DNA from 4 places in the Virgibacillus sediminis genome. Region 3 is predicted to be linked to each of the others. Evidence: riboswitches for the same ligand, from Rfam matches in the RefSeq annotation. Region 3 holds a riboswitch; each other region holds the start of a gene.
The links. A riboswitch is a leader RNA that binds a small molecule or an ion and turns the genes downstream of it on or off. The one in region 3 is predicted to bind thiamine pyrophosphate.
Positions count from the first base shown of each region.

Region 1: linked by a shared signal. The riboswitch ahead of ACFODW_RS03905 (lipoate--protein ligase family protein) and the one ahead of ACFODW_RS00530 (3-oxoacyl-ACP reductase) in region 3 are both predicted to bind thiamine pyrophosphate.
Region 2: linked by a shared signal. The riboswitch ahead of tenA (thiaminase II) and the one ahead of ACFODW_RS00530 (3-oxoacyl-ACP reductase) in region 3 are both predicted to bind thiamine pyrophosphate.
Region 4: linked by a shared signal. The riboswitch ahead of thiW (energy coupling factor transporter S component ThiW) and the one ahead of ACFODW_RS00530 (3-oxoacyl-ACP reductase) in region 3 are both predicted to bind thiamine pyrophosphate.

Region 1 is NZ_JBHRRZ010000006.1:95,234-102,965, reverse strand. Features, by position in the region: gene trpD (anthranilate phosphoribosyltransferase) at 1-512, shown strand, start outside; gene trpC (indole-3-glycerol phosphate synthase TrpC) at 513-1,298, shown strand; gene ACFODW_RS03920 (phosphoribosylanthranilate isomerase) at 1,300-1,938, shown strand; gene trpB (tryptophan synthase subunit beta) at 1,916-3,115, shown strand; gene trpA (tryptophan synthase subunit alpha) at 3,115-3,906, shown strand; TPP riboswitch at 3,983-4,086, shown strand; gene ACFODW_RS03905 (lipoate--protein ligase family protein) at 4,200-5,060, shown strand; gene lipA (lipoyl synthase) at 5,032-5,976, shown strand; gene ACFODW_RS03895 (M20 metallopeptidase family protein) at 6,047-7,216, opposite strand; gene ACFODW_RS03890 (YfcC family protein) at 7,229-7,732, opposite strand, start outside.
Region 2 is NZ_JBHRRZ010000002.1:91,724-99,455, reverse strand. Features, by position in the region: gene ACFODW_RS01495 (zinc-dependent alcohol dehydrogenase) at 1-8, shown strand, start outside; gene rbsK (ribokinase) at 157-1,041, opposite strand; gene ACFODW_RS01485 (D-serine ammonia-lyase) at 1,392-2,723, opposite strand; gene ACFODW_RS01480 (TatD family hydrolase) at 2,942-3,721, opposite strand; gene tenA (thiaminase II) at 3,730-4,413, opposite strand; TPP riboswitch at 4,505-4,612, opposite strand; gene ACFODW_RS01470 (heavy metal translocating P-type ATPase) at 4,873-6,978, opposite strand; gene ACFODW_RS01465 (ArsR/SmtB family transcription factor) at 6,965-7,354, opposite strand; gene ACFODW_RS01460 (glycine betaine ABC transporter substrate-binding protein) at 7,471-7,732, shown strand, end outside.
Region 3 is NZ_JBHRRZ010000001.1:92,452-100,183, reverse strand. Features, by position in the region: partial or broken gene ACFODW_RS00535 (LLM class flavin-dependent oxidoreductase) at 337-1,593, opposite strand; gene ACFODW_RS00530 (3-oxoacyl-ACP reductase) at 1,597-2,349, opposite strand; TPP riboswitch at 2,486-2,585, opposite strand; gene ACFODW_RS00525 (endonuclease) at 2,760-3,665, opposite strand; gene ACFODW_RS00520 (hypothetical protein) at 4,235-4,468, shown strand; gene ACFODW_RS00515 (cytochrome C oxidase subunit IV family protein) at 4,565-4,927, opposite strand; gene qoxC (cytochrome aa3 quinol oxidase subunit III) at 4,929-5,534, opposite strand; gene qoxB (cytochrome aa3 quinol oxidase subunit I) at 5,536-7,470, opposite strand; gene qoxA (cytochrome aa3 quinol oxidase subunit II) at 7,470-7,732, opposite strand, start outside.
Region 4 is NZ_JBHRRZ010000006.1:69,443-77,174, reverse strand. Features, by position in the region: gene ACFODW_RS03790 (5'-nucleotidase C-terminal domain-containing protein) at 1-1,760, opposite strand, end outside; tRNA gene ACFODW_RS03785 (tRNA-Ala) at 1,992-2,064, shown strand; gene ACFODW_RS03780 (zinc-dependent alcohol dehydrogenase) at 2,191-3,324, shown strand; TPP riboswitch at 3,392-3,500, shown strand; gene thiW (energy coupling factor transporter S component ThiW) at 3,580-4,083, shown strand; gene thiD (bifunctional hydroxymethylpyrimidine kinase/phosphomethylpyrimidine kinase) at 4,080-4,886, shown strand; gene thiM (hydroxyethylthiazole kinase) at 4,883-5,665, shown strand; gene thiE (thiamine phosphate synthase) at 5,658-6,281, shown strand; gene ACFODW_RS03755 (hypothetical protein) at 6,390-6,803, shown strand; gene ACFODW_RS03750 (BCCT family transporter) at 6,991-7,732, opposite strand, start outside.

The sequences.
Region 1 (7,732 bases), on a different contig from region 3:
CCATATTCAATGCTATCGGGCCACTGACTAATCCGGTAAACTTGGATACACAACTTATAGGGGTCTACCGGAAAGAACTTCTTCCGCTTCTTGCCGAGGCAATGCATCAACTTGGAAGAAGGCGCGGAGTAGTCGTAAATGGGGCAGGTAATATGGATGAAGCCTCCCTCGCCGGCGAAAACCATTTGATCATCCTGGAAAACGGAGAGAAGAAAGCCATCTCCCTCTACCCGGAAGATGTGGGCCTCCCATCCTATACCATCGATGAGATCCGTGGCGGCAACCCAAAAGAGAATGCAGAGATTCTAAGAAATGTCCTGCACGGCCAAAAAGGTTCTTACTATGACACAGTACTCTTAAATGCTGGTTTGGCTCTATTTACCAGCGGAGAGGCAGAGACCATCCGCGGAGGGGTCGAATTAGCCAGAGAAAGCATTGATTCAGGCGCAGCCCTGGAAAGGCTGAATCGCCTAGTAGAATACAGCAGTAAAATTCCAAGCGAGGTGTCCTAATTGTCAATCCTGAAGAAAATCATTTTAGAAAAAGAAAAGGAAGTAGTTGAACTCAAAAAAAGGGAGTTCAACAAAACTCATCCCAAAGCAATTTCCAGCTTTCAACAAACAGTGGAGAACAGCAATAACATGAACATTATTTCGGAAATTAAACGTGCTTCCCCTTCCAAGGGAGAGATACGTATGGATGTGGATCCTGTTGAACAGGCGAAACAGTATGAAGCAGCGGGCGCATCCGCTATCTCCGTACTGACTGACCGTTCCTTCTTTAATGGATCCATGGATGATTTAAGAGCAGTCAGGGAAGCCGTAGACCTCCCTATTCTTTGCAAAGACTTTATCATCGACTCGGTACAGATTGACCAGGCGAAAGAAGCAGGGGCTAATATTATTCTGTTAATTGCGGCCGCCCTTACGGATGAACAGCTGCAGCAGCTCTACCAATATGCATGCGAACTGGATTTGGAAGTATTATGTGAAGTCCATAATGAGGAAGAAATGCACCGGGTGCTCCTATTAGAACCGGAAATCATCGGAATCAATAACCGTAACCTCAATACTTTTGAAGTGGATATAAAAACGACAGAAAAGCTGGCTGCCATGGTTTCCAATCCAAGCACTGTCCTGGTATCCGAAAGCGGCATCCGCACCGGCGAAGATGTATATCGAGCGAAGGAATCAGGAGCCCGGGCCATTCTTGTCGGCGAAACATTGATGAGGTCGGATAATCTTGTGGATACCTTCCGTGAATTGCAGCTAGCCGTCAAGGAAGAAGAGGTGAGGTAGGATGAAAGTTAAAATTTGCGGAATAAAAACAGTTGCTGCAGCCCACTCCGCAGTACAGGCTGGGGCTGACTTCATTGGATTTGTTTTTGCACCCAGTAAACGGCGGATCACTCCTGAAGATGCAGCACTGATTGCTCATTCACTCCCTTCCCAGGTGAAAACAGTAGGAGTATTCGTCAATGAAAGCACCGAGAACATTCTGCAAATTGCCAGTCAGGTTGGCCTGGATTACATCCAACTCCATGGTGACGAACCGGAACAGAAAGCAGCGGAACTTCCCTATAAGGTTATTAAAGCCTTCCCTTTTAAAGAAGAGGAAATTAATAGAATCACAGGATACTCATGTGATTACTATTTGATAGATAGTCCAAAAGGAAACAACCGTGGCGGGAATGGAACGACATTTAATTGGGCTTTGACAGAGAAATTGCCAGTCAGCAGAAAAAAGACCATTTTGGCCGGCGGGCTTACCCCGGAAAATATTCAGCAAGCTATTAAAATGGTCAATCCAGCTGCAGTGGATGTCTCCAGTGGAGTGGAGACGAATGGAGAAAAGGATCCAACCAAGATACGGAAATTCATCAAGAATGCAAAACAGATAAGAAAGGATGAGGCCAATGACCACATATACCATGCCTGACCAATCAGGAAGATACGGAGATTTCGGCGGGAGGTTTGTACCGGAGCTGCTGATGCCTGCGGTTATCGAATTGGAAGAAGCATATAAGGAAGCAATGAACGACCCCGAATTTGTGGAAGAGCTTAATTACTATCTAAGACAATATATCGGCCGTGAAACCCCCCTTTATCATGCAGCCAATATATCTGAAAAATTAGGGGGAGCGGACATTTATCTCAAGAGAGAGGATTTAAACCATACAGGTGCCCATAAAATCAATAACACGATCGGCCAGGCATTATTAACGAAGCGGATGGGCAAAAACAAGGTAGTTGCAGAAACAGGCGCAGGCCAGCATGGAGTGGCCACCGCCACAGTGTGCGCACTGCTTGGCCTAGAGTGTGTAGTGTTCATGGGAGACGAGGATATACGCCGGCAGAAGCTTAATGTATTTCGTATGGAGTTGTTGGGCGCGGAGGTGCGTGGTGTCTCTCAAGGCAGCGGAACATTGAAAGATGCAGTGAACGAAGCACTCAGATACTGGGTGAGCCACGTAGAAGACACGCATTACATCATAGGCTCGGTTGTAGGTCCCCATCCATTCCCGCAAATTGTACGCGATTTGCAGTCTGTTATCGGAAAAGAGACAAAAAGGCAGATCATGGATCAGACAGGAAAACTGCCAGATGCAGTGGTTGCATGTGTAGGCGGCGGAAGTAATGCTATGGGGATGTTTCACCCATTCATCGAAGATACCGACGTCAAGCTTTATGGAGTGGAAGCAGGTGGCGCAGGGCTGGAAACGAACCAGCATGCGGCCACTCTCTCCGGAGGAAGAGTAGGAATCCTGCATGGTACAATGACCCACCTGCTGCAGGACAGCAACGGACAGATCGAAGAAGCCTTCTCCATCTCTGCTGGGCTTGACTATCCTGGAGTGGGGCCTGAACACAGCCATCTGTATAAAACAGAAAGGGTGGCCTACACCTCCATTACCGATGAAGAGGCACTGGAGGCATTCCAATATCTCTCAAAAACCGAGGGGATTATTCCAGCATTGGAAAGTGCACATGCTGTAGCATATGCAGTCAAACTGGCACAGCAGATGGAGAGAGGCGAATCCTTGGTGATCTGTCTGTCCGGTCGAGGAGACAAAGATGTAGACCAAGTAAAAGAGAAAATCGAGGAGGAACAATAATGGGGAAAGCAAAATTGGAAAATACATTGAACCAAAGAAAGGAATCGGGGCAAAATCTATTTGTACCCTATATTATGGCTGGGGATGGCGGCCTGGAAAATTTGGAAGAACGCATCTCCTTTCTTGAGGAAAGCGGAGCTTCTGCTGTGGAGCTGGGCATACCATTTTCCGACCCAGTGGCAGACGGACCGACCATTCAGGAAGCTGGGATCCGCGCTCTTGAAAAGGGCACATCCCTTTCCATGGTGCTGGATGAACTCGCTTCTTTCCGTAAAGAGCGAAACATACCCGTTATACTGATGACCTATTTCAATCCCATACTTATCTATGGACCAGAACGCTTTGCATTGGCCTGCAAACAAGCAGGTGTAGACGGCGTAATCATTCCCGACCTCCCATTGGAAGAGCAGTATATTGTCAGTGGTTATTTAAAGGAGAATGATATTGCATTCATCCAACTTGCAGCAATGACAAGTCCCGATGAAAGACTCGCTGAGCTCGCCAGAAGATCAGAGGGATTCCTCTATGCTGTTTCCGTCATTGGAACTACAGGGGCGAGAACCTCGCATAACGAGAAGGTGCAAGGATTCTTGGAAATGCTCAAAAGTCACAGCAATGTCCCTGTACTTGCCGGCTTCGGCGTATCCAACGCCAACCAGGCGATAGAACTCAGCAAGTCTGGAGATGGTGTGATTGTCGGCAGCAAGATTGTGGACCTTCTCCATCAAGGGGATACAGAAGCAATTAGGCAACTAATTCAAGATAGTACACAAACTAACGTAAAAGTATGATTCGTTTTATCGGACTTTCGCCAAGATTTACAATTAAGGAAATATAAGGTAGCATAGATATGGAATAATTAAAAAATTTAAGCACTAGGGGAGCCAGAGGTACGGCTGAGAGGGGCATTCGCCCTGACCCTTGCACCCGATTTAGGTAATGCTAGCGTGGGAAAGTGCAGTTGATATATATGCATATCACTTCATATATTGTCAGACTGCATTCTCCGTGAGTGCAGTCTCTTTTTTTGAGGCTGCGGGTTCAGCCGCTGTCTCCGTTTGGTGACGGAACAGGAGGTAACAATTTGGAGAAAGAATGGGCTATTCTGGACAGCGGTTTCCATGATGCCGCGACAAATATGGCTTTGGATGAATCGTTGTTGAACTGGCACAGCAAAGGTATGATACCTCCGACTCTACGATTCTATGGCTGGTCAAAACCAACCCTCTCCATCGGGCGGTTTCAAAAGCTGAAATCCATCAACATGGAAGCTCTGAAGCGGCACGACTGTGAGTTAGTCCGGAGGCTGACAGGCGGTAGTGCTGTCCTGCATGACAATGAGCTCACCTACAGCCTGGTGATCAATGAGCAGGACCCTTCCATACCCGCCTCTGTTCAGGAAGCATATCATATCCTGTCCAAGGGTGTCCTATCAGGTTATAGAAACATTGGAATTGATGCAGACTATGCCCTTCCTGAAAGAAAGCGGGAAAGAGAGAGAACCTCCATTTGTTTCGAAAAACCGGCGTTCTACGAGATGGTTGTAGACGGAAGGAAAATCTCCGGAAATGCCCAGACAAGGAAAAATGGCGTAGTGCTCCAGCATGGTTCCATCCCAATAAGCATGGATACCGAAATGCTATTTGACCTATTCCGTTTCTCATCCGAAAAACACCGCGTGAGGAAAAGAGAATCCTTTGCTGAAAAAGCAGCGGATATTGCACAACTGACAGGAAAAGAGCTGTCCTATAAGGATATGACGGAGGCATTCAAAAAAGGGTTTGAAGATGGGCTCGACATTAATCTGCACCCGATGGCCCTGTCGGATGCACAATGGAACGAAGTATATCAGCTGGCGGAGACAAAATACTCATCGGAAACATGGAATTATCAAACATCGAAGGAGCGTGTCGATAATGGCGAAGCAAGCAGAGTACATACGTAAACCCGATTGGCTGAAGACAAAGATCAATACCAACGAATCTTACAGAAAGCTCAAGCATCTGATGCGCGACAAGAAACTGAACACAGTATGTGAAGAAGCACGGTGTCCCAACCTCCATGAATGCTGGAGCGAGCGGAAAACAGCGACCTTTATGATTTTAGGGGATACCTGCACACGAGGCTGCCGTTTTTGTGCGGTTAAAACAGGCCTTCCGAATGAACTTGACTGGGGAGAGCCACAGCGGGTCGCTGATTCTGTCAAAGTGATGGGACTTAAGCATGTTGTGGTGACTGCAGTGGCAAGGGATGATTTGAAAGATGGAGGCGCCGCGGTATTTGCCGAAACCGTCCGGCAAATACGCAAGCAAAATCCTGCAGCCACCATTGAAATACTTCCTTCTGATATGAAGGGCGACTATGAGAGCCTTCACACGCTGATGGATAGTGGGCCGGATATTTTCAATCACAATATTGAGACTGTCCGCCGCCTTACTAAGAAAGTGAGAGCCATCGCTATGTACGACCGGTCGCTCCAGCTTCTTGAACGGGTTAAGGAAATAGCACCGAATACACCGACGAAATCAAGCATCATGGTAGGCCTTGGAGAAACCAAGGAAGAGATCATTGAAGCAATGGACGATCTGCGGGCACATAATGTCGATATTATGACCATTGGCCAATACCTTCAGCCAACCAAGAAACATCTTAAAGTAGAACGCTACTATCATCCAGATGAGTTTGAAGAATTAAAGAAGATCGCTCTAGAGAAAGGATTCAAGCATTGTGAAGCCGGGCCATTGGTACGCTCTTCTTACCATGCCGACGAACAAGTAAGCAATGCATCAGCCCAACGCAGGATTAAATACATGAAAGGCGTGGAACAACAAGAAGAATCAGAAGTTGATTTCCAATTCTAGTAAGTTTCCATAAAAAAACACCAGCCGCCCTCTATCGGGACAGCTGGTGTTTTTGCACCGGAAGCATCTCCTAGTTGTCAGAAAATACCAGTTGAGCGAACATCTTGCCAATATGGAGCATCGCCCGCTCATCTACTTTGAACTTAGGGTGATGATGTGGGTAAACAGCATCAATCTCTGGGTTTCCTCCGCCTACCGTAAAGTAGACTCCCGGCACCACCTGCTGATAAAAAGCAAAATCTTCACTGCCATGCATTGGCTCCTCCGTGTGGACTGCATCTTTCCCAAATACAGTCACAGCATTCTTCCGGACCTTTTCCGTTTCTTCTGGATCGTTCCATATGGATGGGCAGTCCTTCACATAGTCAAAATCCACTTCTGCACCAGCTGCTTCACAGGTGCTTTTGACAATCTGCCTCATAGATTGTTCAATGATTTCCATTGCTTCCTGGTCATATGTACGTACGGTTCCTTTAATAACAGCAGTATCAGGGATGACATTGGTGGCTTTTCCGCTGTGAAATGAACCGACGGTCACAGCTGCAGCACTTTGAGGGTTAACTCTTCTGCTGACAATCTGCTGCAGATTCACGACCAGCTGGCTTCCCGTCACCAACGGATCCACCGTATTATGAGGTTCGGAGCCATGGCCACCTTTACCATATATTTTAATGTAAAAGTCATCCTGAGCAGAAGAAAAGTAACCTTCCCTTACTGTACAGGTGCCGAAAACTTCCGTAGACATAACATGTGCACCATAGATAACATCGACTCCATCCAAGCAGCCGTCTTCTATCATGCTTTGGGCACCACCTGGCGTGGCTTCCTCAGCAAACTGATGAACGAAGACTACCGTTCCCGGCACTTCCTCCCGTACCTCACTCAGCACCTTCGCCACACTAAGCAGGGAAGCCGTATGGACATCATGGCCGCATGCGTGCATGACCCCTGGAACTCGGGATTTATAATCTATATCGTTCTCCTCCTCGATAGGAAGTCCATCAAAATCGGCACGCAGAGCGATGGTCCTTCCAGGCTTACCACCTTTGAGGATACCTATGACTCCCCGCCCGCCTACACCTGTCTGAACATCTATGCCCAGACCCTTCAAATATTCGGCTATTTTTTCGGGTGTTTTTTCTTCCTCATGGGAGAGTTCTGGATACATGTGGAAATCCCTGCGGAGTTCCACGATTTCTGGGAATATTTCCTCTAGCCTATTATAAATATTTTCAAGCATTTCTCTTCCCTCCTACCAAATAAACAAATGTGCAACTGTGACAAAGATTGCAGCTAGTATGTACCATATAACGAGCAGCGGCCAGGCCCACTTCACCCATTTCACCCAAGAGATCTTAGCGACAGCCAAAGAAGCCATCAGAACCCCGGCAGTGGGCGTGAGTATATTTGAAATTCCATCACCGAACTGGTAAGCCAATACTGCTGTCTGCCGTTCAACTCCTAATAAATCACCTAGCGGAGCCATGATCGGCATACTTAACGCTGCCTGGCCGCTGCCGGATGGCACAACGAAATTCAGCAGACTCTGTGTGAACAGCATGCCGAGCGCAGCCAGACTAGAAGGCAAACCAGATACCATGGATGATATACTGTAAAGCAAGGTGTCAATTGTATTAGTATCTTGGAGGACAACTAAAATGCCATAGGCGAATCCGACAACGAGCGCTCCTACTACCAGCTCTTCACAGCCTTTAAGGAAAGACTGGGCCATCTCATTTACCCGCATCCTTGCAAT
Region 2 (7,732 bases), on a different contig from region 3:
AGCCGTAAACCACAGGCAGCAAAGCGACGTAAATTTGCCCCCACCGAGTGCGGCTGGATTGGCGCACTCGGCGGGTTCTAGCTGATATGGCCGTAACAACGTGAAAAGGCAGGGCCTTCATGGTTCCACTCCATGAAAGCCCTGTCTTTATGTATCCTATTCTTTTTTCAAAAACTGCTCCAGTTCCGCACGGGTGGGCATCCCTGCCTGTGCCCCTGTCTTTGTCACTGATAAAGCAGCGGCGGCATTCGATGCAGCTACCGCATCAGGAATGCTTTCCCCAGCAGCCAACCGTGCTGCCAATACACCATTGAAGGTATCTCCCGCTCCTGTGGTATCCTTCACATCCACCTGATAGGAAGGTATTGTCTCCATTTTTCCTTTGGCAGAATAGGCAGCTCCTTCCTCCCCCTTTGTCAGGATGAGCTTATGCTCGATACGGGAATAGAAAGATTCCTGCCTCATCGCCATATCCTCCACCACGTTAGGTGTTATGTAAGAAGCAGCTTCCACTAACTCGCCTGGCACTTTTTGATATGGGGCCGGGTTAAGAATGATCGGCACGTGATGATCGCTGGCAATTTCCGCGGCTGCTGTTACGGCTTCTATCGGAATCTCCAATTGCAGCAGAAGAACCGAGCTGCCTGCTATCTTTTCTTTTTGCGTTCGGACCAATTCCGGGCTCACCTGCTGATTGGCACCTGGGGCGACGATGATCCGGTTATCCCCGCCGGACAATATAATAGTGGCTGTTCCTGTTGCCGTTCCTGGCATAGTGCGGACTCCTTCCGTGCGGATCCCTTCATCCCTCAATCCAGACACCAGCAAGCGCCCAAAGGAATCATCTCCCACCGCGCCGATCATCTCCACTTCAGCCCCCATTCTCGCCGCTGCCACTGCTTGATTCGCTCCCTTGCCACCAGGGCTCATGGCAAAACCTTCCCCTAAAATGGTTTCTCCCTGCTCGGGCATCCTTTCGGCATTAACTGCCAGATCCATGTTGATGCTGCCTACTACACATACCTTATTCTTTCTGGACACTCTAATTCCTCCCCTTTCTGAGCTGCGTCCTTTTCCATTCTGTCATTGACTGTACCCACTTCCTATGCTGCCTTATAATTATTGGAGAACCTTGACTAGCTGCCGCTGAAAATACTAGAAAAATCGGGCTTCAGAAGAAAAAGATGAGTAAGAAAAACGAGGTCGGCATATGAGGGAATTACGATGAAGGTTCACATAAAACCATTGTTTAAAGATTGATCTGGGAAGTGTGTACATATTTGTATACAATTTTTTTTAATGAAGCAGGGGTATTCTCCAGGAAGTGTGGATTCCCGACGAGCCGGGAGACGACCCTCAAAGAGCTCCCCAGAGTAAGGGGAGCTGCATGGCTAGTTGGCCCCAAGCAGCCCTTTCCCCTTATCATAGAATTCTTTCCTCTCTGGATCTGGTACCAATCCACCGCCGGTCGCCCATGTGATGTGGGTGATATTTTCTGGACGGATCTGCTGCTCCTCCAAATAGGAAGACGCAAGGACCTGCTGAGGCACCGAAAGTCCAGCTGCTGCAGAAGGTTCCAAACTAAAACCCGCCTTATCCTTGGTGATGGCAAGCAGACGGAAGAGTTCGTCATCTTCCACCGTACTAATCCCGCTCACTAGCTGACTGCTGATGTGTGTCGCAAACCGGGATGGCCTGCCGACTGCAAGGCCGTCTGCTTCTGTCCTATTATCGAGTCCGAAGTCCTGGACGCTTTTTCCTGCCCCTTCCCCAGTGCCGATACCAATCAGGACGGAAGGAGAATGGGTCGGTTCCACAAAAAAGCAATGAACATGATCACCGATGATATGTTTCAGCCCGAAAGTCACGCCTCCCGGGGCACCGCCAACACCACAAGGGAGATAAACAAAGACGGGGTGTTCTGCATCGTGGCGGATTCCCTGCTCTTCCAGCTGCTTCTTCAAACGGATGGCAGCCGTACTGTAGCCCAGGAATAGCTCCCGGGAGTCTTCATCATCCACGAAATAACCATGGGGATCCTGAAGCGTCTGTTTCCGGCCTTCCGCAACAGCCAGACTGAAATCGCCCGAAAACTCTTTTACTTCCGCTCCTTTTTCCCGTAGAAGATCCTTCTTCCACTGTCTGGCATCACGGGACATATAAACAGAGACACGGAAACCCAAAGTTGCTGCCAGGATACCGATGCTCAAGCCCAAGTTGCCGGTGGATCCGACACCTATTTTATACTGGCTGAAGAACTCTTTAAATTCAGGACGGGCGAATGCCGAATAATCATCATCCGTACTGATTTTACCTTCTTTCAGTGCAAGATTCTCCGCGTAATGGAGCACTTCGAAAAAGCCTCCCCTCGCCTTGACCGAGCCTGCAACAGGCAGGGAATGATCCCCTTTCACATACAATTGGCCTGGGAGAGGCGTGTCATATAAATCGGTAAGTGCATCCTGGATGCCGGGTATCGCAGTCAGCGGCGATTCGATGATGCCACCTGCCGGCTCAGTTTCTGGGAAGGCCTTTTTGATAAATGAGGCAAACCTCTCCCACAGGCGTTCGGCTTCATAAATGTCGTCCTTGGTGACAGAAGCCTCAAGTTTACTGACCCCTTCCAGCTGCTGATTCAGCCAGAGGACCGGTTCCTTTCTTTGAATCTTTGCTAATTCCGGAAATCTTTGCTCATATTTCTCCATTACTTCTCTGGATATCATGTCGGACTCCTCCTACTCTTCTGAGATTCATAACGAAAGCAACTCTAAGTCCTGTTCGTTAAAAGTGGAAATACGACTTCTGCATATAATATGTGAATAATAGAGCTTCATATGATACCAGCCGCATTTTTCCGGTTCTGGTTGATTAGTTCCAATTGTAACATGGTCCCAGCGGGAGTGTCGCATGTCAGGGCAAACCAGGAGAAGGTGCAGGTTCATCAGGAAATCCGGTAGAATCGAGTCGTGTTGGCATATAGCTGCCTATAGACGGACGAGACCGCCCGCCCTTTCAGCGCAGCAATTCTATCTACAGATTGGTGAATCATCTTTGGATGGGTCACTTGATGCAGAAACGGCCCCTCGAACGGCCAGGGACCGTCCGTTTCCACCATCATTTGATCCAATGGATAATCCCGTGCCAGCTTTTGAATCTTTGGTTTATATAAAACATCAGGTGTAACGGAAATATAATAACCATTCTGCTTCATTCGCTCGACGGTTTTGTCATCTCCCTTGAACCAGTGGAAATGGGCATCCTGGATGGAATGCTTCTCCAACAGGCCGCAGACAAGTGGAGCGTCTTCATAAACAGCATGCAGAGCCAATGGGGCATCCAGCTCACTGGCGAGCTGGATGAACGCTTCCAACAGTTCAATATATGGTTCGAGGGGCAGTGACGGGTCATCCTTAATCAGATAATAAGGAAGACCCACCTCCCCCACCGCGGACATCTCTTCACTGTTCTGTCTGATAAACTGAAGCAAGTCGGCCAGCTCTTCTTCTGGTGGCAATGGCTGTTCGGGATGATAGCCAAATGCCGTCAGAACCTGTGGATACTCTTTAGATAAAGCTAGATTCACACGAGAGGAGGCAAGGCCACTGGAGACCGATATCAACCGATCGATTCCATCATCTTCAGCTTCCTGAAGAATAGCGGCACGGTCTTCCTCCCGGTATGCATCCAGATGAATATGGGCATCGATGATTTTCTTTCGCATGTGGTCCCTCAGCTTTTTACAGACTCAACAGCAATTGGCCAGTTCTCCATTCTATAGGCCATTTCCCAGAAGGAGTATTCATATTGGCTGCTGATCATAAAATGTTCTTTCATCCTGGCACGGTCCTGCTTGGTTACCTCTTCGGCAATCGCATCCAACCGATCGATTTGCTCCATCACTGATTCTTTGAACCAATCGCTCCCGTAAGCATCCATCCACTTCTGATAGACAGGTTCTTCCGGTTTGGAGCCCTTTAAGCGTTCACCAATTTCATAGTAGAGCCAGTAGCACGGCAGAATCGCTGCAATGATATCGCCGAGATGGCCGTTATAGCTTGCCCTGTGCAGATGTGATGTATATGCATAGGCAGTGGGCGCCGGAATGAAATTCTCCTGTTCCTGATCCGTTATCTTAAGCATCTTATAAAAAGTTTCATGCAGACCCATCTCCGCTTCATAGGACCCCTGTGCATGGGATGCCATCCTGCTTGTCGTATAAAAGTCCTGCGCTTTCGCTGCCCCGATTGACTGTGCTTTGGCAAAATGGGACAAATAATAGGCATCCTGCATGACATAATAGCGGAAGCACTCAAGTGGAAGTGTTCCTTCTCCTAATTCTTTGATGAACGGGTGGCTGAAGCTCGCTTCCCAAATAGGGTTTGCCTCTTTTCTTAATTCCTCTGAAAATCTCATCATAAACCTCCTTCAATTTTCCATTGCATAGAAAAACCTCCCTCCCTGAAGACAGGAAGTGGAGGCTGAATATACTGGTTTATGAATAGACGTATCCCATGCCCCACTTCCCTACGCTGGTATAAGCCAGATCAGGTTCAAAGGGTCTTAAAGTACACTTTAATCTCAACCTTGTAACAAGGTTCCCCCAGTGGAAGTTTCACTTATTCGAATGGTATTACCTTCAATATATCATTGAATTGGTAATTGTCAAATACTTGCGGGCAACAGTGGCTAGGAGTTGAGGGTTAGCTGTGGGCAGCCCAGTTAGCAGATAAACCGGACCAACTAAATGAGTGGGTATAAACCACTCCGGAAATACACTTCGGTTTCCGAAGCGGCTATTCCCACTAAACTAGATTTCTAGCTCATTCAGCTTTTTCTTTTGATTAAACACTTTTGTCCTAGCACACAATCATTTTATTCACCGTTTTTCATCAATCGCATTGAATTCAACACAACCGCCAGTGTGGCCCCCACATCGGCGAGAATCGCAATCCACAATGTCAGCCAGCCAGGAACCACCAGCAGAAGTGCAACCACCTTAATACCAAGCGCAAAAATGATATTCTGCTTGATGATCGTTAATGCCTGTCTGCTGAGGGAAACGGTATATGGCAATTTCTCCAGATCATCCGCCATCAAGGCAATGTCCGCCGTCTCAAGTGCCGTATCCGTACCGGCTCCCCCCATGGCAATACCAACTGTCGCAGCAGCCAGCGCAGGAGCGTCGTTCACTCCATCTCCTACCATTGCCGTGTTGCCATATGATTGCCGTATTTCTTTGACAGCTGACAGCTTATCCTGCGGCAGCAATTCTGCCTTCGTATCGGTCATGCCAAGCTGCTCTCCTATCGCGTTGCCGGCAGCTTGATTATCTCCGGTCAGCATTACTGTCTTCCTGATACCTAACGCATGGAGCTTCTCGATGATCGTGCGGCTGGTATGTCTCACCTTATCGGCCACCGCAATGATGCCTGTTATTTCCTCCCTCGTTCCAATAAGCATCACGGTCTTCCCCTCGGCCTGCAAGCTGCCGATTTGTTCTGCATGGGCTTCCACTGGCGCATGAATCTCTTCAAATAAGGAAGGACTGCCAATAAAATAATCGATTCCTTCTATGGTTGCCGAAGCACCTTTTCCGGTGATGGACTGGAAAGCCTCTGCCGTATAATCCACCACGTTTTCCTCCTCCGCCCTGCGGATAATGGAGGAAGCAAGCGGGTGGCGCGAATAAGTTTCCAGTGCTTTTGCCATACCCAAGATCTCCTGTGGTGATTTTTCCCCTAATGGCAAGATATCGGTCACTTCCGGTTTCCCTTCCGTCAATGTCCCTGTTTTATCAAAAGCGATGGCCTGGATGCGACCGGTTTCCTCTAAGTGGATACCACCTTTAATCAGTACTCCATTTCTGGCAGCATTGCCGATCGCGGTTACAATCGCGACAGGGGTGGAGATGACGAGTGCACAAGGGCAGCCGACAACCAGCACTGCCAGGCCGCTGTATACCCATTCAGACCAAGACCCGCCTAAGAAAAGCGGCGGCACTACAGCAACAAGGGCAGCCAAGACAATGATGGCGGGTGTATAGTATTTAGCGAATCGATCTACAAACTGTTGCGACGGAGCTCTTTCTGCCTGTGCCTCTTCCACCAGGTGGATGATTTTGGCAATGGTTGTGTCTTCACTCCGTTTTGTAACCCGGACTTCCAGTGATCCCTCTTCATTGAGCGTACCCGCAAACACCTCGTCCCCGGGGTTCTTGTATACCGGAATCGATTCTCCGGTAATGGCTGCTTGGTTAATGGAAGTGGCACCCTTCACCACTTCCCCGTCCATGGCGAGCTTATCTCCAGGCTTGATCAGCATGATATCGCCGATCTGAACATCCTCGACATCTACTTCCATCAGTTGGCCGTCTCTTCTGAGAGTTGCCCTGTTTGGAGCGATATCCATCAGGGACCGGATCGACTGCCGGGCCTTATCCATGGAGTAATCCTCCAATGCCTCACTCAAAGCAAACAGAAAGACGACAATGGCCGCTTCCGCCCATTCGCCAATGATCGCGGCACCTATGATGGCGATCGTCATCAGTGTCCGCATATCGAACTCCAGTCGGGATAGGTTTTTCAGTCCTGTTCTGAACAAGTCCAGCCCGCCGACCAGTATGGCTGTAATGAATAATCCTATTCCCAGTGGATGCTCATCCCCAGCCTGAACGACAGCAAGGATTCCTCCAATGGTAAACAGCAGGGAGATCAGCGGCAGCAGATTCTCCCTTTTCTTCCAAAAAGGATCCTTCGGCTGTTGGCGCTCCCTTTCCGGATATACCTTGATTCCATCGAAAGCACCAGCCTCTTCCAGTTGCCGGACACTTGCCTCTCCTTCCACCGTCACTTTGGAAGCGCCGAAATTGAGCTGGACATCTTCCACTGTCTGGATGTCCCGAATATTCTTTTCAAATTTTGCCGCACAGTTCGTACAGGACAATCCTTCCAATCGGTACGTCTGTTTAGCTGTTTCCATGTGGACCGCCTTCCTTCGCATGTGTCATCGATATCTCTACAAGCTGACGGACATGGTGGTCATCAAGGGAATAGAACACCATTTTCCCTACCTTCCGCGACTTGGCAATGCCTCTCTCCCGAAGCGAACGCAGATGATGGGAAGCAGTTGCTGTAGAACAGTCCAGGATATTGGCTATATCACATACACATAGTTCGTCTTCCAATGTGAGGGCATAAGTGATTTTCAGCCTGGTTGGATCCCCAAGCGCTTTAAAGATCTGTTCCACACCATTCACTTCCGCTATCCGCGGTTTGACTTGCTTAACCTTCTCCTCATCCGAAAGAAACGTGTCGCAAGAGGAAGCTTCCGGTTTATTTACAAGTTTCCGATTCATTCTTATCACCTTATTCAAATGTTCATTTGATTATAATCTATGACAGTTATCGGAAAATGTCAAACATTTTCCGCATTTTCTTAAGAGGATAGGTTGGTTTTGAGATCGATTTCTTTATGGATGCACGGCTGCCATATACAGAAGCGGCGAGATGGGAGAAGTTTGAGGATGATTTAGTAAAAGTATCAACAAGTTATGAAAATGCTGCACTTGGTTGGTTTGTACCTTTTTATGTGGAAGAAAACCCCATAGAAGATCTGAAACAAAACGCAGAAAAGTATGGCGGCGAAATATATACCATTTCTGAAGGCGTAGGTATTGTGGAGATTTCCAAGGAATTAATGGAAGGTGAAAATATGCAAGAACATGGCTTTGAAT
Region 3 (7,732 bases):
TAGCACTCATCTGACCTACTTCTGCCTATCGCCTCTTCGCTTAATTTCCGGCATATTAGGCTTAGTAGTGTTTTTAAAAAATTATGTATGCTGATATAAACAATTACGCCCCTCCAATGGCGAATTGGGCTTTACTGCTCAACTGCGCCCAATTGCAGAACTAATCATCAATGTATTTCCCATTTTTTTATTTGTTATTTATTTTACCCTAATACATAAATCATTGTCTGAATCAGTAAGTCCAATTATTATTACCCTTACGAGAATATTCCCAAGTTTTGATACTAATACATTTCTTACCTTTTAAACCAGTACAGTCATTTTACAGTTAATTTATTAGGTTAATCCTAAATGTTCACGGAAGGTGTGCCCTTCGTAATTCTTTCTGAAAATACCTCTTTTTTGCATTTCAGGAACAACTAGTTCAACAAAGTCTTCTAAACTACCGGGTAATGTAGGAGGCATAAGATTAAATCCGTCAGCCACTCCAGCTTCAAACCAGACTTCCATCTGATCCACAATTTCATCGGGTGTACCTATCAGCGTGTGATGTCCACCGCCTGCACTTAGATATCCTAATAATTCTCTTACTGTAGGTCGAGTATCATTAATAATTTCTAGTATCGTTTCGTAACGTCCAACTGGACCAGTAAATTCTTCTACTGGGGGTAATTGGGGTACTTCTTTATCAATTTCCCAATTAGAACAGTCATGTTGAATAAAGAAACTCAATCGTCTTAAAGCTGTTTCAAGAGGTAATTGCTCATCTAATGCTGCTTTTTTGGCTAAAGCTTCTTCATGAGTACGGCCTACATAGGTTACTAAGCCTGGAAATACTTTAATATGTCTATTGCCGTCTTCGCTTTGTTTAACTTGTCCCTCTAATTTTTCACGGAATTTTTTTGCTTGCTTTAAGTTCCACGACACTGAATAGACTGCGTCGGCATATTTTGCGGCTAGCGCAATGCCTTGTTTAGATGCCCCTGCTTGCATTGATACTGGTTTGCCCTGTGGGCTTTTTGGCGTGGTGGATGGACCATACACTTTGAAGTAGGTACCTTCGTGATTAAAAGGCTGGATGTTTGAAGGATTTATCAATTTTCCTTCTTCTCGATGATGTAGAAACTCACTGCTGTCCCATGAAAGAAATAACTTATTCATTAAAGCAGCGAATTCATCTGCCTTCTCATAACGTTTATCATGTGACGGTAGTTCTTCCATACCATGATTTAACGCCTCAAAATCAGTCATTGACGTAACGAGATTCCAACCAACACGTCCTTTTGTAATATGGTCTAAACTTAATAGTTGTCGTGAAGCTGTAAAAGGATTAGAAAAAGTACTTGAAATTGTTGAAACTAATCCCACATAATCAGTCACTTGTGAAATAGCAGTTAAATTGATTACTGGATCAAACCAAAACGCTGGCATATCACTTGAATCTTTGCCTTGAAATGACTGATTATCAGCAAAGAATACTGCGTCAAAGTAACCTTTTTCTGCTAACTGTGCTAAAGATTGGTAATAGGAAATGTCTCCAATACGTTCAACGCTTGAGTCAGGCATTAACCAAGCAGCTTGATGGTGTCCACACTATTAGTTCATTGTCAAACCGCCGTCTACTGTGAAATTTTGCCCTGTAATACCGTCCGCATTTTCCGAAGATAAATAAGCAACCATACTGGCTACATCTTGGGGTGTGGTCACCTTCTTCAATGGCGTTGATTGAGCAATTAAGTCGAATACTTCTGGTGTTGTATCGGCACTGGCGTCAGTCATTTTTAATAACCCGCCTGAAACTACATTCGCTTTTATACCATATAGTCCTAATTCAGAAGCGATGTTACGTGTAAAACCTATTAATCCAGCTTTAGCTGTTGTATATTCATGGTAGGGTACAACAGGATTTTGATATAAATTAGTACCTATACTTATAATACTTCCATTTTGTCGTTCAATAAATTGAGATATGACGCTTTGAACTACATTAAATGCTGCTTTTAAAGTGCCATCTAGTTGTTTTTGGTAGTCATCCCAAGTGAGTTCTGTGAAGGCTTTCTGTTTATTTGGATCAAACTTGAAGTCTACTAATGCATTGTTGACTACAACATCTATTTGACCAAAATATTCAGTTGCTTCTTTTATCAACTTATCTACTTCCTTACGATTTGTTACATCAGCCTGAATTGCAACAGCGTTCTCTTGACCAATCTCAGAAACAAGCTTCTCCGCAGCATCTTTGCTTTTATAGTAATTGATAACCACTTGAAATCCTTGTTGTGCCAATGTCTTTACAATAGTTGCTCCTAAACCTCTACTACTGCCTGTTACTAATACTGTTCTAGTCATCATAACAACTCCTATATTTTTAATTTTGATATTTAAAAAATAAAATGATAAATAAAATAAAAAACCATTTCTAATGAAAGAAATGGTTTTGAATTCATGTATTGTTAAAAAACACCATATAAATAAGGTATAACAATCTATTTATGTACCACTTCCCTTCGCTAGTATTACCTAGTGCAGGTTCAAGGGTTAAGACAAATGTCTCTCTCAGCTTTTTAGCACCCCTAGTGTTACCACTTATAAAGTTTTCTACTACTCATAGTCACATAATTCCAATTTAAAATCAAGGGTTTTATTTTATATATATTCAAACTTACAGTTATTACGTTGTTATGGAAACAACATTCCACATTATCTCAAAGCGTGGGCCGATAAACACCTTGAGGCAATTTACTGTAGAGCATTATATATTAAAAGCATTTCAACATTTCCTTTGGAAAATCGATGAACGGGTTCCGGTTTCCTTGAATTTCATAGATAGCCTGGTTGCGATGTTTTTCATAAAGATCAGGGGGGAATTTCTGGTGCCAATCTAATAATAATTCCATGTCGATACCTTCCTTATAAGATGATTCTATCTCGTCAGGATACCTGATTAAAAAATACAACATGGCTCTCGCCACTGTTCCTTTGCCACTTTCAGGTTCAAATAATCCCTCATTTGCCTTTCCACACTTCTCTTCTACTCGCTTCGACATCAATTTTTCTGGTTCATAATCCTTAAAATCATAGTAGGGATAATTGCTTCTTATAGAATTACAAACAGGTTCACATGTAAACAGATGATGGAGATCCCCTCGCATTGGTTCTTGCTTATTAAACCAGGACTGTGGGACGGAATGTTCACAATTATATTTAAAATTTTTCTCTATCAGTTCCCATTGAATAGCTAGCTGATTTTGATTGCCGTCAGTCATCTTTTGAAGGGCTTCTTTTCGTCTTATGGAAATGGCATAGTCCTCTTTGATCACTTCTTCCGCTTTCCTTCTTCTACCTGAGTAAATGCTTGTAAGATTACCATCAGGACGTAGATCAACCCAAGGGTAAAGATACTCGCTCGGGTCGTAACTTACCTCGCTCATGTGGGTATCCCGGAGAAATTGCTGTAATGACTGAATCAGTTCGTTGCCATCAGCGTTTTCAAATTCGATATTCTTATAATATTGCTCGATCTTTTGCTTATCTGTTTCCTCGTCATAATATTCTCTTTTGTCTTTCTGTATATTTTCTTGTGTTTCTCTAAGCTGAGAAAGAATGATATTCATTTGCTGAGGATTTTTGGTAGTGATGACCTTTTTATCAGGGGATAAACTCATATATATTCCTCCTTATACCAGTAGAATTAAAACACCATAAAATATCCTTATTAGGATGCGGGAAGGATAAAAAGCGTTAGATGCTTTGGGTTAACAGGGGATGAGCCCTTATGGATATAGTAGCACTGGAGGATAGTGGCAACAATATGTCAAAATTACCAATCAATTTGTGCTATTAGTTCATAATCTTGGTATTGCTGGTTTGCTGGTCATTATGATGGATATGAATAGGACAGAGTTAGAGAAAAACAAAGGGATGAGCTGGTAGAACCGATATTATCGGCAGAAATACAGGAGACGGTTGGGGAATTTCACCTTTTGTCCACTCGATATCAAGCATAACACTTATATCTGATGCCCCCCTCACCTAATACTCGTTTATCACTTCCTTTTCCCCTCGGTTTAAATAAAATGGGAGAGAACGAATAAATTTCTTAGTTAACTTGATAAAAGCCGATGTGCGATCACCTCTCTCGTCTTTGTTGCAATAGCTATGTGCCAATATTCCGAATGGTGTGTTACAATAGAAGTATAGAATCGGCTAATACTGATAATCGGAGATGATATCAATGGGTATCACAGTCATGTTCATGATTCTCGGGACGGTCACACCGTTTATTTTCCTACACGTGAGGAGAATATTGCTAGCAGTGATCCAGTCGATATTGCTTGTTGGCATGTGGTTTTACTTTATTCGAGTGATGTTTATTCAGGCACCTGCCTTTTTTTCCATCACATGGATCATGTTTTATGCCAGCCTTCTATTATCGGCCGTTGGCTGGGTGTTATTCATCATCCATTAAGCTAATACGTCAAGGACATACAATAACAACTATCAAAACAAAACACACATTTAAAACCTCTCTCCTATTGCCGGAGAGAGGTTTTAAGGTGTATCACTAATTCTCTAACTGTTGAAGCTGCTCTTGGGGTTTTTGGCCATCCCCGCTGCTGCCTTTCTCCTCATGCATGAATCCGAATGACATAGTAAACAGAGAGCCCGCTACGAGGATCGCAAATACGACCGCTCCATGGAACATCATGTTCCATGGCGTATGACCGGCTCCCCGTTCGGTCAAGTGCATGAACAAGAATAACTGTATGGCTGCTTGAATCACCGCGAGCAAGAGAATGGCTGTGACTATCCACTTCACCGGCAGTTCTGAACCGAGTGCCGCCCATGCTGCAACAAGTGTCAGTACAATAGATGTTCCATAGCCAATAATATGCTTTACCGGGAGTCGCCTTGAACGCTTTGTCATATTAAACCACCATCCCAATCAGATAAACCGCTGTGAAAATAAAAATCCAAATGACATCTAAAAAGTGCCAGTAAAGTCCGATGACGAATATCTTCCGGCTGGTAACGGCAGTGATACCACGCTGTCCAAGCTGAATGAGCAGCATAATCAACCAGCCGATTCCGAACGCCACATGCAGGCCGTGTGTTCCGGTCAGGACAAAGAAAGCCGACCAATAAGCACTCGATTGCAGGGTCGCACCAAGACTGGCATAATGGTAAAACTCGTACATCTCCAATCCCAGAAAGCTGAGACCAAGAAACAGGGTGATGGCCAGCCATGTCATGAGCCCTTTTAACGACCCATGACGCATTTCATGTACGGCGATTCCGCATGTAAAACTGCTCGTAAGCAGAATGAAAGTCATTATAAGAGTGGTGCCCGGTTCAAACAGTTCTGCGGGGGCAGGAGCTTCGGCAGTGCGGCCAAACAATACGGCATATGTCGCAAATAATGTGCCGAACAAAGCCATCTCAGCCGCAAGGAAAATCCAAAACCCGACGATCGCCATTTCGCCTTCTTCTGTCTGATACTCCAGCGGCTTGCCTTTGATTTCCTGTGCATTCATCTTATAACCCCCTTGCCGATCGTTCTGTCCGCTTTATATCTACCACATCAATGTAATAGCCATCGTTATAGTCAAAGGAACGAACCACCATCATCACCAGAACCCCGGTCAAGCCGGCAATTGCCAGCCAAATCCATTCAAATACAAGTGCAAAGCTGGCAAAGAATAGCATGGACATCATGATGAACGGCTGGCCAGTGCTGTTCGGCATGTGAATGGGTTCAAGTTTTGTTTCATCATAAATCACTTCATCTTTTCGTTTCATTTCCCAGTACGCATCATGGGAATCGACATGTGGCACAATGGCGAAATTATACGCCGGTACCGGTGTCGGTGTAGCCCACTCCAATGTCCGTCCGTCCCATGGATCACCCGTCGTTTCTCGCTTGCTGTGACGGTAGCTGTAATAAATGTTATAAACAAACACGGCAAAACCAATTCCCATACCGAATGCGCCGACCGTCGAAATGGGGTTCAATGGCATCCATTCCGGTACGATATGGAACACACGGCGCGGCATCCCATCCAGCCCAAGGAAATATTGCGGCAGGAAGCAAACGTGAAAGCCGATCACGAACAGCCAAAAGCTCCACTTCCCGATCCGCTCATTGAGCTTATGCCCGAACATTTTTGGATACCAGTATACTAACCCGGCGAAGGAGGCGAAGACGGTCCCTGAAATCAGAACATAGTGGAAGTGGGCAATCAAAAAGTATGTGTTGTGGAACTGGTAATCGGCTGCCGCCATGCCGAGCATGACCCCTGTTACGCCGCCGATCACAAAGCTTGGTATAAATGCCAATGCCCACATCATCGCTGTTGTTGTCTGGATTTTCGATTTGTACAATGTTGCCAGCCAATTGAATATCTTCACCCCTGTCGGAACCGCAATGGCCATGGTGGTAACCGAGAACACAGAGTTCACAAAGGCACCTGCCCCCATTGTAAAGAAGTGGTGTACCCAGACAAGGAAACTCAGCCCCGCTATCACAATGATCGACCATACCATCGCCGTGTAGCCGAATAATTGTTTTCTGGCAAAGGTGGCAATGACTTCGGAAAAAATACCGAATGCCGGCAGAATTACGATATACACTTCCGGGTGGCCCCACATCCAGAACAGGTTTGCCCACATCATCGGTAAACCCTCACCGGTTAGCGTAAAGAATTGCGAACCGAAAATCCGGTCAATCGTCATGAGTGCCAAAGCAACAGTCAGGATCGGAAATGCAAAAACGATAATGAATGATGTAATCAGTGTAGACCACGTAAAAATTGGCATCTTGAATAACGTCATGCCCGGAGCACGCATTTTCAAAATCGTCACCATCAAGTTAATACCTGTTGCCAACGTTCCGATTCCGGACAATTGGAGCCCGAGTAAGTAAAAATTTTGGCCTGGGCCTGGACTCATGGCAGCACCTGCTAACGGTGCATAACTGGTCCAGCCCGCATCAGGCGCCCCGCCGATGACAAACGAAATATTGAACAGCAAAGCTCCGAAGAAAAAGGACCAAAAACTCAATGCATTTACATAAGGGAACGCAAAGTCACGGGCCCCGATTTGCAACGGAACGACGATATTCATCAGACCAATCAAGAACGGCATTGCCATAAAGAAGATCATAATGGTTCCGTGCGTCGTAAAGATTTCATCATAGTGCTGGGCATCCAGAAAGTTCATATCCGGAAATGCAAGTTGCGTGCGCATCATCAGTGCATCTATTCCTCCCCGGAAAAGCATTGCCAACGCACTTAAAATATACATGATTCCAATTCTTTTATGATCGACGGTTGTCAGCCACTCACGCCAGAGCCACTTCCATCGTTTAAAATAGGTCAGTAGAAATATGATGGCGGCTGATACGAGTGCAATGGAAACCATCCCCGCATAAATGAGAGGTTCTCCCGTCACGAAAAATTCATCAAGTTCCACTAGTTTCCACCTTCTTTCCCGGATGATCCATGCTGATGATTTGGGCCGTTTTCCAGATGTAGTTGCTTACCAAATGCATCCCTGTGCCGTTCTATGGAATAATCCATGCCTTCATTGCTGCCATGGTCGACCCATTCAAGATGGGTGGAGGAAAATTCCATGGTCTCTGACAGCCCTGGTTCCAACAGGTCATCATACTTCTTCTGTGTCAATTCAGGAGCTGTGTGTTGGGTGGATTCGACCCACGATTGGAATTCACTGC
Region 4 (7,732 bases), on a different contig from region 3:
AATCCCTTTTGGTCATCATTGGCACGGAAGACAAACGGAAGCTCCATCAATGGTTCTTCAGGATCCCAAATCCCCTGTCCGGCCTCTTTCGCTTCTTTTACCGCTTGTTGGTATGCAGGATATGCCTCTTCATCAACCGGTGCGATGAAATAAGTCGATGCATAACCCTGTTTCACCATTTCCAGATTGATATTGAGGTCATCATCTTTCCTAATCACTTCCGCTAAGATCCGGCCATAATCATCGGTCGGTTGATCCCCGACTTTGAGGAATATCTCATCACCAGGCTGGATTAGTTCATTGAGATAGCCGGTGGCCAAATCTCCAAAATGCTTCTGGTTCTCATTGATTTCCTCCCTGTCCGGGTCACCATTTTTTGAAGGGTAGGTTTCCGGCGTATCCATATTCACAAACCGTACACTCGTCTCTCCAAAAACTGGCTCTTCCACCCGGATGGTGTCCCCGTCCGTCACACTTGCTACTGTTGCTTCATAATATCCGGCTGCTGTCGGAGCTTCAGGCTGATCCTGCGCTGTCTGAATATCCTCCTGACCTGTCGGTATTAGCTGATAACTGTCATATTGACTGACAATACCTGTTACGTTATACCATTTATCAGCTTCTATGGCTGTTATATCCATGGAATTTTCCATAATCCGAAGTGTCGTCCCATGGAAATCCGCATCTACCATGGACACATTGTAGCCGCCACCCGCAGGAGAATCGGGAATATTGCTGATAAACCCGTTCACCTCGACCAATTCACCCTCATAATTCTCTGCTATGGCCGGGTCCTGCAGGTCTTTTAAGGTAATCTGCTGTACCTCCGGCAAATCATATCCTTCTTCCAGCACTTCAAGTTCAGAAGGGATGATTTCCTTCAAACCCTTATAAGAATCAAGTTTACCCGTCACCTTGACCAGGTCCCCTTTAGTTACGTCAGGAATTTCCCCTTGTTCAAAGGAAAACAGGTTGATCCCCGCTGTCTCATCCTGTATGTAGGTCGTAAACTGTTCTCCATTACTGATGGCGGAGCTGTCGGCCGTGACAACACCCTGCACGATAACGGAAGTTCCATCCACCAGCTCCCGTGTTTCTTCAATACTATATTCTTCCGCATCCTGCTCAGGGTTGTCGCCTGAATCTACCGGTGGACTCACCGGATCCATGCCATCCATCGTATGGCTGCCGAGATAATCGAAGGTGTCCTCATCATGAACAGCCCATTCGTTTGGATTATAAGTGGAAGTTGGAGAAATTACAGAAGGTTCCCTGGTCATTGTTACCTCCTGGCCGTATGTCTCCCCGACCCCAACTTGCCCTAGTACATCTAAAGCCTCTCCATTCTTACTGAGTACCACTGCATCATCGCCGTTAAAATTGATGACAGAGGACACTATTTCATCGGCTTTGTCAAGGATGGCTGTATCTGCATCCGAATGGGCCAACACAAGGACATCCCCATTTGCCAGGCTGCCCTTCAATGTAATACTGTGGTTGGGAGATTGCGCCGCATTACTGTACAGTTCAAGCTGATAATCGGAAAGTTCCACCTCACTTCCCGTCCCATTATAAATTTCAATTGCTTTGTTATGAGAACTTCCCTCCACATATTCCGAAATGAACAACTCATCGGCTGCTGTGCCGGCCTCTTGCTCCGTTCCGGCTGCACTGACAGTGGCTGCCGGAGACAGGTTGGATAACACCACCAAACAGACTAGCACTAAGTACATCATCTTTTTCCGGGAAAAATAGTCCATAATCAACCTCTCTTTCCTATTAATAGTATTTTTCCCTTCTAATATTACATATCCATTGATAAAATACTATTAATTATTTGTAAAATTTTGTCAAATTTAGTGCTATATAACTACAAATAGAAAAAACCGTTATTGGTACCTATCGATTTATAAAATAACGTAAATTTTTTGCGAAAACCCTTGAAAAATTGTTCAATCCCATATATAATTTATTCTTGTGATGGCCGATATGGGGCATTAGCTCAGCTGGGAGAGCGCTTCGCTGGCAGCGAAGAGGTCAGCGGTTCGAGCCCGCTATGCTCCATCACCAAAGAGAAGCTTCCTTACTATAAGGAAGCTTCTCTTTTTTATTTCCCTCTGCAATTCCTTTGTTTACCTTTCCTTCCATGCGGATATATCCATTGTAAACTATTGAAAAGGAAGTGTACTTATGCTAGCAGTTACTTTCCAAGGAAAAGAGTCTATGAAGGCAAAGAAAGTGGACACTCCGGATATAGAAGAAAACACGGATGTTATCATCAAAATTACGGCAAGTGGCATTTGTGGGTCTGATTTACATTTGTATAAAGGGGGAATCACCCCTGAACAAGATTACGTGGTCGGACATGAGCCCATGGGAATTGTAGAGGAAACAGGTTCTGAAGTAACCAAACTCAAAAAAGGGGATCGTGTAGTCATTCCATTCAATATTGGCTGCGGAGAATGCTTTTTCTGCAAAAACCAAATGGAAAGCCAATGTGACAATTCCAACCCGCACGGGGAAGTCGGTGGATTATTTGGTTTCGGAGAGCAGAACGGCAACCATCCGGGTGGCCAGGCTGAATATTTGCGTGTTCCTTATGCAGATTTCACCGCTTTTAAAGTTCCTGAATCAAGTGAACTGGAAGACGAGCAGGTACTGCTGCTCTCCGACGTCATCCCAACCTCCTGGTGGAGCGTAGAAAACAGTGGTGTAAAAGAGGGAGATACTGTTGTGGTACTTGGGTCTGGACCTGTCGGCCTTATGACGCAGAAACTTGCCCGGTTGAAAGGCGCTCAGCGGGTGATCGCAGTTGACCAAATGGATTATCGACTAGAACATGCCAGGAAAACCAACCAGGCTGAGACTTATAACTTTAAAGAAGAGGAAAAAATCGGGGAGTTGCTCAAGGAAGAGACCAAAGGTGGAGCCGACGTAGTCATCGACTGTGTTGGTATGGACGGGACTGTTCCGCCTAACACAGAGTTCGGCTCTGAAAAAGATAACCAGTTCGGCACCATCAGCCCAATTGTAACTGCTTCCCAGGCTGTACGTAAATTCGGTACTGTTCAACTTACAGGTGTATATGCTACAGAAGCAAATAATTTCCCTATTGGAGACTTCTTTACCCATAATGTTTCTTTAAAGATGGGGCAGGCTCCCGTCATTCATATGATGCCTGAGTTATATAAAAGGATTGAAAATAAGGAATTTGACCCGACAGATATTATTACGCATAAAATGAAGATAGAAGACGCTGCTGATGCTTATGATATGTTCGATAAAAAAGAGGATAACAGCATCAAAGTAATCTTCAAACCTTAGAACTGAACAAGTATGCTGACAAATAGCTACACTTTTGTTATGCTAATATAGAAAATTCTATAAAAGCAAGAACTACTAGGGGTGCCGAAATACAGGCTGAGAGGAAAGATGGACTTTCCGACCCTTACGGACCTGATCTGGATCATACCAGCGGAGGGAAGTAGTCGACAATTTGTCAATCTATTTTCAGCTTATTCAAGCCAGGTCCTGCATGGGATCTGGCTTTTTTGGTTTCCGAAAGAAGGGAGAATACAGATGAATCGTACACATTTACTGACATTAATGGCTGTATTCATTGCAATTGGCACTATCACCTCCCAATTGCTCTGGTTTCCAGCCGGCATAGCCAAAGCCTATCCGGTACAACATGCTATCAATGTCATGGCTGCCGTCATCCTGGGCCCTGGCCCGGCGGTAATTATTGCCTTCATGATCAGCCTATTAAGGAATATGCTGGGACTCGGCACCTTATTGGCCTTTCCTGGGGCAATGGTGGGAGCCCTGTTCGCCGGCCTGCTTTTCCGCTGGTTCGGCAAGAGAATCTGGGCTGCAGCCGGAGAAGCTTTGGGAAGCGGGGTTATCGGGGCTTTGTTTGCCGTCCCTTTTGCCAACATTTTGATGGGCAGTTCTGCGGGTGCCCTTGCATTTATCCCGCCATTTATCATTAGCAGCACTACAGGAGCCATTATCGGCTGGTTTATCGTGACAAAGCTATCAACCAATAATGCATTGGAGATTACAGGGAGGAATACACAATGAAACAAATACCATGCGCTTTGACAATTGCCGGTACCGATCCCAGCGGCGGAGCGGGAATTCAAGCTGATTTGAAAACATTCCAGGAATTGAAAAGCTATGGAATGTCAGTGATCACTTCGGTGGTCGCCCAAAACACAACAGGTGTTCAGGATGTCCTGCATATGACACCGGAAATGATATCCCGGCAACTTGATTCTGTCCTTACTGACATGCCGGTCCACGCATTCAAAACCGGCATGATCGCCAACATTCCTATGATGGAAGCCATCTCAGAGAAAATCATAGACATCAAGGGACCGTATGTGATGGACCCAGTAATGGTGGCTACCAGCGGGGATGCCCTCATTGAAAAAGAAGCCCGTGCTTTCCTCCGCGAAAACCTGCTGCCACATGCAGACTTGGTAACACCAAATATACCAGAGACAGAATTTCTGCTGGATAAAAAAGTTGAAACTGTTACGGATATGAAACTGGCAGCTAAAGAGCTAGTACACACATATGGAGTCGGAGCTGCATTAATTAAAGGCGGCCATATCAAAGGCGAGGCAATAGATTTCCTGTATGACGGCCAAGATATCCATTCCTTTTCCGCTCATCGAATTCACACTACCAGTACCCATGGGACAGGCTGTACTTACTCAGCAGCCATAACGGCTTACCTCAGCCAGGGAAAACCATTGATAGAGTCGGTGGAGTATGCAAAGAGGTTTATTACAGCATCTCTTCAGCATGCTTTTGATCTTGGTACTGGCAACGGACCGACAAACCATTGGGCTATCAGGGAGGAAGGTTTTAGACAATGAAGGTAGAGATCATTAAAGAAGTAAGAGAACATCAGCCATTAATACATCATATAACCAATCAGGTAGTCATGAATTTCTCGGCAAATGGACTTCTCTCCTTCGGGGCCTCTCCAGTAATGGCCAAGGCCCAAGAGGAAGCAGCAGAAATGGCTTCCCATGCGGATGGACTGCTCCTAAATATCGGAACACTGACATCCGGTGACCTGGAAGCCATGATTGCTGCCGGTAAAGCTGCCAACCAAATAGGCATACCGGTAGTATTAGACCCTGTAGGAGCAGCGGCCACCACTTGGCGCAGCCAAGCTGTTAAAAAAATTTTGGCTGAGGTGCATCCTTCCGCCATCAAAGGAAATGCCGGAGAAATGGCCCACCTTGTAAACATCCCCTGGGAAACTAAAGGGGTAGATTCGACTGGTGAGGGAAACACCGAAAACATTGCTGCTCAAGTTGCAGACACCTATGACACCACCGCTATAGTTACAGGGAAAAAAGATATTATTTGCCAAGGCAACAGAATTATTGAAAATAATACAGGAGACCCCTATCTATCAAAACTGACAGGCGCAGGATGTTTATTGGGCTCCATACTGGCTGCCTGCCTGACAACTGGCCATTCTGCCGATCAACAAGCACTTGCTGCCGTCAATTTCTATGGTTTGGCAGCCGAATATGCTGCAGATTCTCCGGATGTTAAAGGGCCCGGCACATTTATGTCCCGGTTCATTGATGCTCTTTCCAAGGACCCCGCCAAGTTGAACAGGAGGGATATAGATGAATGATAAAGTCCATCAGCTGCTCAGAAAGTATTTCATCATGGGGAGCCAGGACTGCCCCCGTGATCCGCGGGTCATCCTTGCAGAAGCCGCTGAGGCTGGGATAACCGCCTTCCAATTCCGGGAAAAAGGGAAGGGCTCGCTTGAAGGAGACGAAAAAAGAGCATTGGGAAAAGAACTGCAGCACATATGCCGTTCCCATCATATTCCATTCATTGTGAATGACGACCTCCATTTGGCCAATGAGCTGGATGCTGACGGCATCCATATAGGTCAGAACGACAAGCCTGCAGAAGAAGTCAGGAGGCTCTTCCCGGATAAACTCATCGGACTTTCCCTATCCAATGAAGAAGAACTGTCCACGAGCCCGCTTTCCTTTGTTGATTATATCGGTGCAGGTCCGGTTTTTTCTACAAGTACTAAATCCGATGCCAAAAGGCCAGTAGGTACTGAGTGGATCAGTACTTTGAGGGAAAAGCATCCTGCCATGCCCATTGTCGGAATAGGCGGCATTTCCCCGGCCAACGCCTCTTCAGTCATAAAGGCTGGAGCAGACGGGGTTTCGGTGATTTCTGCTATTACCCGGGCAGATAACATCGCTTCCGTGGTGGACTGTTTGTAAATAATTCCAGTCAACGATCTCCGCTCCTGCCTATTATGTTAATTTTACTCCCATAGTAGGTCGTTCTCCCATATAGTATATGGAAAACATTTTTTGGGAGGGCATTCTATGAACCATCGTCCATGGCCGCCTTCGGATGAAGAGAGGCAATTTAATTTACCACAGTTCGTTTGGAACCAATTGTTCGGCCAAGGAGGACCAGGCCTCGGTCCTCCGGGTGGATTCCCTGGAGGGCCAGGAGGTTTCCCGGGTGGACCGGGAGGACAGCCTGCAGGTGCTCCAAGCACCCCGCCACCACCTTTTACTCCAGATCAGAATCAATTTCAGTTGTATGCGGTGGATCCTGGAGGAATCCGTGGATGCCTTTACAGGTTCACCTACATTTGGTTAAGAAGAGATTCTTTTTGGTTTTATCCTACCTTTGTCGGCCGGAACTCCATTGCTGGATACCGCTGGCAAGGACGCAGATGGGTCTACTTTGGTATTGATCTGGACCGTATTGAATCTTTCCAATGTTATTAACTGATGAGGCAAAGCCCTAAGGCTGCCGGTATCTCCGGCAGCCTTTTATTTTTCCCAGAACTGGACGGCTGGTCGAAGGATGTGGCTATATTTTTAGATCAATCATCCCAACATTTTTTGCCCGACCTGTTTCCAGAACCATTAAAAATGCCCTGACTGCTTAACAGTCAGAGCAAACTATAGATGCTTATTTATCCATTTTCTTTTTCATTTCCCTTTGCCAGACCAATCCTTGCTCCAATGCCATCTGGCGGGCAATACGAGGAGCAGTCCATAACGGCGGGAGTAATAGTAGTGAAACTGGCACAGCCGTTATAACAATGGAGTTCTGAATGGAGGCGATGCTGTTCTCTCCTATAGTTAATATCACCATGGTAGTTGCACCAAAAATCAGCGCCCAGAATACCCGAAGCCAGCGTTTTGGATGGTCATTCCCCGTCAAGGTAGCTGCTACGGTATAGGACATCGTGTCAGTAGTAGTAGCTACGAAAATGATGGAAACGAGCAAAAACCCAATACCCATCAGCGTGCCCATTGGGAGCTGGTCAGTGATCGCCATAACTGCTGCGGGCATTCCCCCTTCATTTAGGGCATTGGATATAGATCCAGGATTCTCCATCTCAAAATGCACCCCAGTTCCCCCAACCACAGAGAACCAAAAGTTATTTACAATAGGTGCAACAATGGAAACCGCAATGATCAGTTCCCTGATGGTTCTGCCCCGGGAAATTCTGCTGATGAAAACGATCAACATTGGAGCATATCCGATAAACCAGCCCCAGAAAAAGATCGTCCAAAAGGACAGCCATCCTTCATCGCCCCTGTACATACTCATCGTAAAGAAATTCTGAATATGAAAACCGGTTCCCCCGACAAATGCATCAATAATAAACATGGTAGGACCGATTACCAATATGACAGCAGCTAAA